Regions from separate parts of the Citrobacter sp. Cm046 genome, predicted to be linked through region 2. Evidence: predicted binding sites of a transcription regulator. Region 2 holds the regulator's gene; the other holds the start of a gene.

Region 1 (5,739 bases), on a different contig from region 2:
TCTGCCGGCAGGGCTTCACCGCTGCAGAATACCTGTTTCAGCGTGGCGCAGCTCTCCCGCGCCGTTTCCGGCGTCAGCGAAGCGACAAAAGCCGCCAGCATTGACGGCACAAAGTGCGTTGTCGTTATGCCATATTGCGCAAAGAAATGTTGCATCGCGATCGGGTCACGGTGAGCCTCAGGCTCAGCCATCACCAGTTTTGCACCGGCAATAAATGGCCAGAAAAACTCCCATACCGAAACATCAAAACTGCATGGCGTTTTTTGCGCCACCACATCGTCTGCCGTCAGCGGATAGTGATTTTGCATCCATAGCAGGCGGTTAACGATAGCGGTCTGCCCTACCATCACCCCCTTTGGTCTACCCGTCGATCCGGAGGTGAAAATGATATAGGCCGTATGGCCTGGTTGTGATAACGCCAATGGCGTGCAATCGCGCGCTGGCAGAGGCGCGTTGTAGCACAGGCTTTCCAGCCCAGGAATATCGCTAAAGCGCGCCAGCTGTTCATCGGTAGTGATTAACAGCGTGGGTTTAGCGTCTTCCAGCATCATCCGCAGACGATCGTCCGGGTATCCGGTATCAAGCGGTAGCCAGGCGGCTCCGGCTTCGACAATACCGTGCAGCGCCAGCGTAAGGAAAACGGAACGTGGTAAGGCCACCGCCACGCTGTCTCCCGGCCGCACGCCGTGTTCGCGCAGAAGTTTTGCCAGCGCAACCACCTGATGGCGCATTTCGCGATAGCTGAACTGATAGCGGGCATCGGCCAGCGCCGGGGCATCCGGTGTTTTATCGCTTTGTGTCGCAATCAGCGCACTTAGCGTAGTGGACGGGATCTCAACTTCAGTATCGTTAATCTTCGCCAGCTGTGCGTGTTCTGTCGGCAGCAGCATCTCTGCCTCGCCGCAGCACAGCGCCGGATTTTCAGCAAACTGGTCGATAAGACCTGCTAAACGCGAGGCATGCTGTGTCAGCGTGGCTTCATCGTAACGCTGTTTATTTGCCAGGATTTCAATGCTCAGGCCACCATTTTCATCCGGAAATAGCGCCAGTTCGAGATCGTTAACCGGCCCCGTCGCCAGCGTATGGGTTTGCGCCTGTACACCGGGAATGTCTAACTGATAGTCGAAAATTTTCACGTTCAGTACAGGACCAAACAACGGCTCCTCACCGGCGGCTCGCCCGCTGTCACGCACAATTTGCTCCGCATCGTAGCGCTGATGTCGGCGCATTTTCTTTAGCTGCCCGGCAAGGCGTTTCGCCAGTTCAGGCAGGCTTTCCGCCGCATCAAGACTGACGCCGAATGGCAGAACATTCAGTACCGGACCGGTTGCCGTTAACGCTGCTGACCCCATGCGTCGCATGAAGATAAACCCGGCGGCATAATCCATCCGGCTGCATAAACGTCCCAGCCATAATGCAACCAGAGCCAGTGCTAAATCCGCGCGCTGAACGTCGGGCATACGAGCGGCAAGCTGACGGAATGAGCCGTCAGGTGCTGACAATTTCATGCGAATAATATCCGCAGTGGTCGCCCGTCCCGGCAGCGGTTTACTGGACAGCGATGCCGGTGGCGGTAATTGCCGCCGCTGCTCGTTCCAGAAAGCGCCATCGCGTAGATACGCGTCACTGTCGCGATATTGTTGATACTCTTCCACCACTTCGACAAATGGCGTAAAAGGCGAGTCAGGCGTCTTTTCGCCACGCTGCCATGCACTGTAGATTGCGACTATATGGCGGGTAATTGCCGGGAAACTGAAGCCATCGACCAGCAAGTGATGGTAACGTTGATACCAATACCAGCGGTTATCTTCCACCTGAAAGAGCTGATGAAAGACCAGCGATTTCCCACTGTCGACGCGTAAGTCCTGCTGCAGATCGGCCTGCATTAACGCGCATGCAGCCTCATGCGGAGCGGATTTTCCGCGCAGATCGATAATCTCAGGTTCGGCAAAAGTCAGAGCAGGATCAACCCATTGCCAAACATCACCGTTATCTTCAGTAAAGCGCATGCGTAGAGTATCGGCATGCTGCTGTCCCGCAACTACGGCCTTCGCCAGCAACGACGCATTCAGTTCCCCGGTTAATTCTACGTAGTGCGCTACGCTCCATGCCGAGGGTAATGTGGAGAGTTTTTCTGCCATCCAGATACCCGGCTGAGCCGCAACTAACGGTAAACGCTGAGTCATTCTGCCTCCTGTCGATCGGCATAATTTGCAGGCGTCAGCGTGGTCCAGTGCGCCTCCAGCCATTGTTGACATACTTCCTGAGATTGCGGCTCGCATATAACCTGCCAGCCAACAGGAAGTGAGCACTGCTGCGGCCAAAGGCTAAACTGACGTTGTGGGTTTTGCAGAATGTAAAACTGCCCCTGCGGGTTATCGAAGGGATTACTGAATTCCATACTCAACTCCTGTCGTGGAACATCGTCCGGTTAAATCGTGTCGATAAGCGGTTGCCAGAGCGTCATCAGCCCCTGCATCAATCCGCCGCGCCAGCAAAGCGCATCGTGTCCACCATCAACCTGACGCCAGAAAAAAGACCGTGAATCGGGAGGGAACTGGGCGTAAAGCCTCTGATTCGCGCGAAAAATAATCGGTTCGCGAGTACCGGCTTCCAGAACAATACGCAGGCCCCGAGCGCTTAACGCTCCCGCCTTTAGTTGTTCAATAATCACCCCATCCTGATGACTATCACGATGAGGCCACCAGTAGGAGCCGGACTGGCTGAGCACGCAGCCAAAACGTTCAGGCCAGGTCAATCCAGCGTACATCGATGACAATCCGCCAAAACTTTGCCCGGCCACCACGGTGCGCTGCGGGTCATCGCTGAACGCGGTAGTCGCCTTCACCAGTGGCAGCAACTCCTGCTGTACTGCCAACCAAAAATCAGCATTACACGGCAACTCATGGCTGCGATGAGACGTGTCGATGGCATCGATCAGGAGATAAACGGCAGCTGGAAGCTGATTGCGGTGAGTAAGTGAAGTCAGTGCTGGCCAGACGGGCATACTTTGCGCCCAAAACTGGCCATCCAGCAGAATAGCGAGCGGGCGATCCTCAGGGCTGGCCTCGCCAGTGGTAAATACCCACACGCGTCGCGTATTACCCAGCCGTGCGCTACGCCATTGCAGGCATATCGCGGGTGTGTCAGGGGGTTCAGGATAATCCCAGCCTGGCTGGACGGGCGCATCAGGCATTTCCAGCGCCGAAACCGCATGACCACGCCCGCCTTGCCAGCTTTGGGGATTGAGGGGATCGGCAATCGCCTGCGGCAACAGTTGGCGCCAACCTTCCCGAAGAGTCGCTCTGTCTGGCGTATCACCAGCAGATAACGCGGCAAAAATATCGTTTCGTTCAGAGGGGATAAAGCAGTAGCTACCGCGCCAGTGAGCGCTCATAGTGGTGCTCCAGCACCAAACATTTGTACCATCAATGCGTTGCATCGACTGGGGAATGGCATTTTGATGGTGATCGGTCACACCGGTAATGTAGACCCACACATGACGAATTGCCGACGTTTTCTCCGTTCCCTGCGGATCACGCCACCAAAAGGTCACACGGTAATCACCGCTATCCTCGCGCACCCACTCAGGGCCTTGTTTTGACTGCCACCACGCTTCGCTTCCCATCATTAACGTCGTCACCGTCATAACCCCATGTTTATTGTGCAATTTTTTATTTAGGCGTGAAATATATTGATAATATTATTGATAACTATTTGCATTTGCAATAGCGTATTACCGCGCTGTGGGAAGCGCGCGCATTATTTCACCACTTATAAACCGACCTGGCGCTGCGAACTTTTTCTGGAATGGATAGTTTTCGCAGATGCGGGCGACATCAGGCCTGGTGCTTCAAAACGGCACATTGGTACTCGTGGCTAAAAGAAAGCAGGACATACAATGAACAACAAGATTCATTCACTGGCCTTATTGGTCAATTTAGGTATTTACGGGGTAGCACTGCCAGCAATGGCAGAAGATAACACCGACAGCGCCGCCGTCTCTCATGAAGACACCATCGTCGTCACTGCCGCCCAACAGAACCTGCAGGCGCCAGGCGTTTCAACCATCACTGCTGATGAAATCCGTAAGAATCCTCCCGCTCGCGATGTCTCGGAAATCATCCGTACCATGCCTGGTGTTAACCTGACCGGTAACTCAACCAGCGGTCAGCGTGGTAACAACCGTCAGATCGATATTCGCGGTATGGGACCAGAAAACACCCTGATCCTGATCGACGGTAAGCCAGTCACCAGCCGCAACTCCGTACGTCAGGGCTGGCGCGGCGAGCGCGATACCCGTGGTGATACCTCCTGGGTACCCCCGGAAATGATTGAGCGCATTGAAGTACTGCGTGGCCCTGCTGCTGCACGCTACGGCAACGGTGCGGCGGGCGGCGTGGTGAATATCATCACCAAAAAAGGCAGCAACGAATGGCACGGTTCCTGGGATACCTATTTCAACGCCCCGGAACACAAAGACGAAGGCTCGACCAAACGTACCACCTTTAGCCTTAATGGCCCGATGGGTGGGGATTTCAGCTTCCGCCTGTACGGTAATCTCGATAAAACCCAGGCCGACGCATGGGATATCAACCAGGGACATCAGTCAGAGCGTACCGGCACCTATGCCAACACGTTACCTGCCGGTCGCGAAGGTGTGATCAACAAAGACATCAACGGCGTTGTACGCTGGGATTTCGCTCCACTCCAGTCACTGGAACTTGAAGCCGGGTATAGCCGCCAGGGCAACCTGTACGCTGGCGACACCCAAAACACCAACACCAACCAACTGGTGAAAGATAACTACGGTAAAGAGACCAATCGTCTGTACCGTCAAAACTACTCCCTGACCTGGAACGGCGGCTGGGATAACGGCGTTACCACCAGCAACTGGGTGCAGTATGAACATACGCGTAACTCCCGTACGCCGGAAGGTTTAGCCGGGGGTACAGAAGGGATCTTTGACCCGAACGCATCGCAAAAATATGTTGATGCCGATCTGAACGATGTCATGCTGCACAGTGAAATCAGTATTCCGCTGGATCTGCTGGTTAACCAAAATCTGACGCTCGGTACCGAATGGAACCAACAGCGTATGAAAGACATGCTGTCCAACTCGCAAACCTTTATGGGCGGCAACATCCCTGGCTTCAACAGCACCGATCGTAGCCCGTATTCCAAAGCGGAAATTTTCTCCCTGTTTGCTGAAAACAATATGGAGCTGACCGACAGCACCATGCTGACACCGGGCCTGCGTTTCGACCATCACAGCATTGTGGGCGATAACTGGAGTCCTTCTCTGAACCTGTCACAAGGTCTGGGTGATGACTTTACCCTGAAAATGGGGATCGCTCGCGCCTACAAAGCACCAAGCCTGTACCAGCTCAACCCGAACTATATTCTGTACAGTAAAGGTCAGGGTTGCTATGCCACCGGAGCCGCCAGCGGCATTGGTTGCTATATGATGGGCAACGATGATCTAAAAGCAGAAACCAGTATCAACAAAGAGATTGGCCTGGAGTTCAAGCGCGATGGCTGGCTGGCCGGCGTAACCTGGTTCCGCAACGATTACCGTAACAAGATCGAAGCCGGTACCACGCCATTTGACAGAACGTCCATCACCAATAAAGGCAAGACAACTTACACCGATATCTATCAGTGGGAGAACGTGCCTAAAGCTGTGGTCGAAGGTCTGGAAGGGACGTTGAACGTACCAGTGAGCGAAACCGTTAACTG
Region 2 (5,739 bases):
GCTCTCTACCAGGACATCCTGTGGGGCATCATGCATACAGCGTAAATTACGCGTGTGTTGGGAATTCCCTCCGCGCCATTCTCGGGGGGCTGCTTCGAGCAGTAATACAGAAGCCCCTTGCTCCCGGGCGGTTAAGGCAGCACATAATGCGGCATTGCCGCCGCCAATCACCAGAACATCAACCATCGTATACTCCATTACCATTTAACTAATTGTTAAATTTGTAATTAAAATGTATACGTGTAAGTTGTGTGGGCGCTACGCTGTGATGCTAAATAGCCCTTTAGTTATTGTAAAGAATTGCGCCTGGCCAGCTTCCTGCTTCCACCAGTTGACACATCACTTTGGTCAGTATCACGCGGGCAGCGAGACCTGCGGGGGTAAGTTCATCATCAGAAAGGCTGACAAGAAAATTAGGGCGGCTAAGTATTGGATTATGGACGCCGATCACTCTTAGCGTCTCTTTATCGAGATGCGAAATCGCCGCGCCGGGTTGTAATGTGGCACCGATTCCACTGCGAACGGCGCTCATCAACAGCGTCAGACCATCAATTTCTGTAGTGATCTCAATGTTCAGAGCATGTTCCTGGCAGATAGCATCCAGTCTGCCGCGCAGGCCGTGACCCGGGCTTGGCATTATCAATGGAATATTAACCAGCTGGGCAGGGGCGATATTGTCATCCGTAATATCATCCAGTAAAGCATGGGTGCCAATCAAAAATAGCCGTTCTTCGAGAATCGGTCTGGCGCTCCAGCGCAGGATTTTTTCCTTTTGAAACACCACTGCTAAATCAATTTGGCGGGTATTAATCATCCGCTCCAGGTTACCGGAGAGGCTTTCCACCACATGCAGGCGGACATCTGCATAGTTTTCCCGCATTGCATTAATGAAAGGCACACCGAGCACGGATGCGGTACTGGGAGCCATTCCGACGCTGACGTGACCGGAAAGCCGGGCCTCTCGAGCCGCGAGGATCGCATCGTCTGCGTGACGTAATGCCAGTTGTGCCTGGGAGTAAAAAGCCAGTCCGGCGCTGGTGGGCGTCACGCCACGAGAGGTTCGTTGCAGCAGGCGAATAGCGAGTTCGTTTTCCAGCCGGGTCATTTGCTGGCTGAGAGCCGAAACACCAATATTGAGATCGAGCGCCGCGCTGCCCATACTGCCGGTTTCTACAATACGAACATAATAGCGTAGCTGGCGAAGCTCCATTTCGGCTCTCCGATGAGGTAGGGTGAATTTTACATTAAAGCTGCATTGACTCGAAAGGAAGAGGCCCCCGGCCAGGTTTAGCTTATAAAAAAAGCCAACCGCAGGGTTGGCTTTTCAGAAAACATCATATTATTTGGCGTCGTGCGCATGCTCATCTTCGCGGCAATCGCCTTCAGCGCAGTGACCGTACAGATAGAGGCTATGGTTGGTTAAGCGAATACCATGTTTAGCCGCAATCTCACGCTGACGCGCTTCGATGGAATCATCGCTAAATTCGACCACTTTGCCACAGTCGAGGCAAATCAGGTGATCGTGATGATGCTGTTGGGTTAATTCGAAGACGGATTTGCCACCTTCAAAATTATGGCGGGTTACGATACCGGCATCATCAAATTGGTTCAGCACGCGATACACGGTCGCCAGACCAATCTCTTCACCCATGTCTATCAGGCGTTTGTATAAGTCTTCCGCACTGACGTGATGGTTATCCGGTTCCTGAAGAACTTCCAGAATTTTTAAACGAGGAAGCGTTACTTTCAGGCCAGCCTTCTTTAATGCGGTATTATTGTCAGTCATGCGGAATCTGTCCTGTAGCTAAGCGGTTCACTTCATTAACAGAAGTGACAGAAATTGCACTTGAGATAATGCGTATCATTATAGAACTGCCATGTCTAAATGAAAACAGCAAGTCTCTGGCAAATATTGTTAATCAAAACGTGGTATCGCCGACAAACACTCTGTGCAATACCCGATTGGCATCCAGCCATTGTACAGGGTCAGGCGAGAAAGTTACAAATTTGTAGCAATTATTTTGATTGGTTTTATCTATTGATGCGGCGTAGATACGTTTCTACGCCGCATGAAATCAGGCGTTAATGATTTCGTCGAGATGCAGTTCTTCAGAAATCTGTTTAACCCATTTTTCTACGCGTTCAGCGGTCAGCTCAGGCTGGCGATCTTCATCAATAGCCAGACCGACAAAGTGGTCATCATCAGCCAGGCCTTTAGACGCTTCAAAGTGATAACCCGCCGTTGGCCAGTGACCGACGATGGTTGCGCCGCGTGGTTCGATGATGTCGCGGATGGTACCTAACGCATCACAGAAATATTCTGCGTAGTCTTCCTGGTCGCCGCAGCCAAACAGCGCAACCAGTTTACCGTTAAAATCAATGTCTTCGAGAGTAGGGAAGAAGTCGTCCCAGTCACACTGCGCTTCACCGTAATACCAGGTTGGGATACCGAGCAGAAGAATGTCATACCCTTCCAGGTCTTCTTTGCTGCTTTTTGCAATGTCATGTACATCGGCAATGTCTTTACCAAGCTGTTTTTGAATCATTTTTGCGATGTTTTCGGTGTTACCGGTGTCGCTGCCGAAAAAGATGCCAGTGATTGCCATGAGTAAAATAACCTCTTGAAACTTATTGAAATGGTGGTGGCGCAATGCCCACGGATAAGGGCAATCATAGCAGAACAGTCAGGCATGCGGAAACAGCAAACACGCGGGACTGCACTCTGTGCTACACGATTTATGATTTAGAGCAGAAATTCAGACTATGCCTGACCACGCAACGTGGTGAGTTGGTTCATCAGCATCTCTTCGATGAGTTCACTGCGACTCATGTTACGTGCGTCCGCCAGCTCGTTCAGAGCGTCAACGGCGTCGGCATTCAGTTTCAGTTCGACACGCTTAAGCCCGCGAACTTTGTCGCGTTTAAGCTGATTACGTTTATTAATACGTAACTGTTCATCACGCGAAAGCGGATTGGTTTTGGGTCGTCCCGGGCGACGCTCCTGCGCGAACAGATCTAATGTCGTACGGTCCGTTTGTTCTTTGGCCATGATCTTGGTGACTTCGGGGAAACAATCAGCCAGGCGTCTGCCCGGATGGATAGCGCGCCATCATACATCAGCAGGGGGGGCGCGCCAACGCCCACGCACGTAATCGCGCGCGGACGCTGAGTTTTTAATCAGTTGGCCTTGTCCGTCAGATAACGACGGATGGCGCGTAGGACCGCATCTGGTTTTTCTGCGTGTACCCAGTGACCTGCACCTGCAATAACATGCGCCCTTGCCTGAGGGAATTGCGCCAGTAATTGGTCACGGTACGCTTCGGTAACATACGGCGAGTTTCCACCAGGGATGAACAGCGCCGGATGATCCCATGCAGGTATGGTTTCCCAGCCCACAATATGAGGATACTGGTCCCACAATGCGGGGACATTGAAACGCCACTCGCCGTCAACAAAGGATTTCAGCAGAAACTGGATTACGCCTTCTTCTTTCAGGTACTGGCGCATCACGCTTGCCGCCTGCTGGCGTGATGCGGCTTGTGCATCCGTCACGGCATTAATCGCCGCAAAGATCTCATCGTGACGACGGACATGGTAGTCAACCGGTGCAATATCGATAGCCACCAGTTGATCGATACGTTCAGGTGCCAGCGCGGTTAGCGCCATCACCGCTTTGCCCCCCATTGAGTGACCAATAAAAGTCGCTTTTTCTATTTGTTGGGCGTCCAGTGTATCCAACAGGTCTTGCGCCATGGCCGGGTAATTCATCTCTGGCGAACGAGGGGAGAGCCCGTGATTTCGCATATCAACCTGAATGATGTCGTGATCGACTACCAGGTCACGTGCCAGTATGCCCAGGTTATCCAGGCTGCCAAACAGACCGTGAACCAGGACGATGGGGGAATTATTGTGCAGGTTTTGTGCAGATTGCGCTCGGATATTCAATTTCATGGCAAAGTTCTTTTTTTCACACTAGCGGGTTAGGGTATCATGTTGACCATTCTGCCACAGGGCTGCAACAACTACGGTTACTCCGAGTTTTTCTGGCCATCAGGCTTGACGCTATCCGCTGTTGGGATTTGCCTTTACACTAGGTGTAATAATCCCAACAACTTGTATTCAGCTAAGACACCGCACTGGATTAAGATGAAAACGATTGAAGTTGATGATGAACTCTATAGCTATATTGCCAGCCACACCAAGCATATCGGCGAGAGCGCATCCGACATTTTACGGCGTATGTTGAAGTTTTCTGCCGCATCACAGCCTGCCACTCCGGTGGTAAAAGAAGTCCGCGCCGTGCAACCTGTCGTGGAAGCCAAGCCGGTCGACCCCGTTAAAGATAAAGTGCGCGCCATGCGTGAACTGCTGCTTTCCGATGAATATGCGGAACAGAAAAAAGCAGTGAATCGCTTTATGCTGGTGCTGTCTACACTCTATTCACTGGATCAGCACGCGTTTGCTGAAGCAACGGAGTCGTTACACGGTCGCACACGCGTCTATTTTGCAGCGGATGAACAGACGCTGCTGAAAAATGGTAATCAAACCAAGCCGAAACATGTGCCTGGCACACCGTACTGGGTGATCACCAACACGAATACCGGCCGCAAATGCAGCATGGTTGAACACATCATGCAGTCAATGCAATTCCCTGCGGAATTGATTGAAAAGGTTTGCGGAACAATTTAATCCTTGCATTAGAGGGACCAGGCAATGGCAATCCACAAGCGTGCAGGTCAGCCTGCACAACAGAGTGATTTGATTAACGTCGCCCAACTGACGGCACAGTACTATGTACTGAAACCAACAGCCGGGAATGCTGAGCACGCCGTTAAGTTCGGGACATCCGGGCATCGTGGTAGTGCAGGTCGTCACAGTTTTAACGAGCCGCATATTTTGGCAATCGCCCAGGCCATTGCCGAAGAACGTGCGAAAAACGGGATTACCGGGCCTTGTTATGTGGGCAAAGACACCCATGCGCTGTCTGAACCGGCATTTATCTCTGTACTGGAAGTGTTGGCGGCAAACGGTGTTGATGTCATCGTGCAGGAAAATAACGGCTTTACGCCAACGCCTGCCGTGTCAAATGCAATCCTGGTCCACAACAAAAAAGGCGGCCCGCTGGCTGATGGCATTGTCATCACGCCGTCGCACAACCCGCCGGAAGATGGTGGCATTAAATACAACCCGCCAAACGGTGGTCCGGCAGATACTAACGTCACTAAAGTGGTGGAAGATCGTGCCAACGCGCTGCTGGCTGATGGACTTAACGGTGTTAAGCGAATTTCACTGGATGCGGCGCTGGCGTCGGGTCATGTGAAAGAGCAGGATCTCGTTCAGCCGTTTGTTGAAGGACTGGCTGACATTGTTGATATGGCCGCGATCCAGAAAGCGGGACTGACGCTGGGTGTCGATCCGCTGGGTGGCTCCGGTATCGAATACTGGAAGCGTATTGCCGAGCACTACAAACTGAATCTGACCATTGTTAACGATCAGGTTGATCAGACCTTCCGCTTTATGCATCTCGACAAAGACGGTGCTATCCGTATGGACTGCTCTTCCGAGTGTGCGATGGCGGGTCTGCTGGCGCTACGTGATAAGTTCGATCTGGCATTTGCTAACGATCCAGATTATGACCGTCACGGCATCGTCACTCCGGCCGGGTTGATGAACCCGAACCACTATCTGGCAGTCGCGATCAACTATCTGTTCCAGCATCGCCCGCAGTGGGGCGAAGAC

The links. Region 2 encodes Fur, which represses iron uptake genes when iron is present. Its sites were predicted from a motif close to ATAATAATGAGAACNACTATCAA; they were not measured.
Region 1: a site for Fur is predicted at 3,701-3,723, ahead of fes (enterochelin esterase). Genes of this name have one in related genera too.

Annotation. Positions count from the first base shown of each region.
Region 1 covers NZ_JAOWGP010000036.1:396,839-402,577, reverse strand. Annotated here, with positions in the region: gene entF (enterobactin non-ribosomal peptide synthetase EntF) at 1-2,186, opposite strand, end outside; gene OGX98_RS08515 (MbtH family protein) at 2,183-2,401, opposite strand; gene fes (enterochelin esterase) at 2,432-3,649, opposite strand; gene OGX98_RS08505 (TonB-dependent siderophore receptor) at 3,902-5,739, shown strand, end outside.
Region 2 covers NZ_JAOWGP010000027.1:16,815-22,553, forward strand. Annotated here, with positions in the region: gene tcuA (FAD-dependent tricarballylate dehydrogenase TcuA) at 1-186, opposite strand, end outside; gene tcuR (tricarballylate utilization LysR family transcriptional regulator TcuR) at 284-1,210, opposite strand; gene fur (ferric iron uptake transcriptional regulator) at 1,340-1,786, opposite strand; gene OGX98_RS01165 (ryhB-regulated fur leader peptide) at 1,779-1,865, opposite strand; gene fldA (flavodoxin FldA) at 2,076-2,606, opposite strand; gene ybfE (LexA regulated protein) at 2,762-3,049, opposite strand; gene ybfF (esterase) at 3,178-3,951, opposite strand; gene seqA (replication initiation negative regulator SeqA) at 4,147-4,689, shown strand; gene pgm (phosphoglucomutase (alpha-D-glucose-1,6-bisphosphate-dependent)) at 4,714-5,739, shown strand, end outside.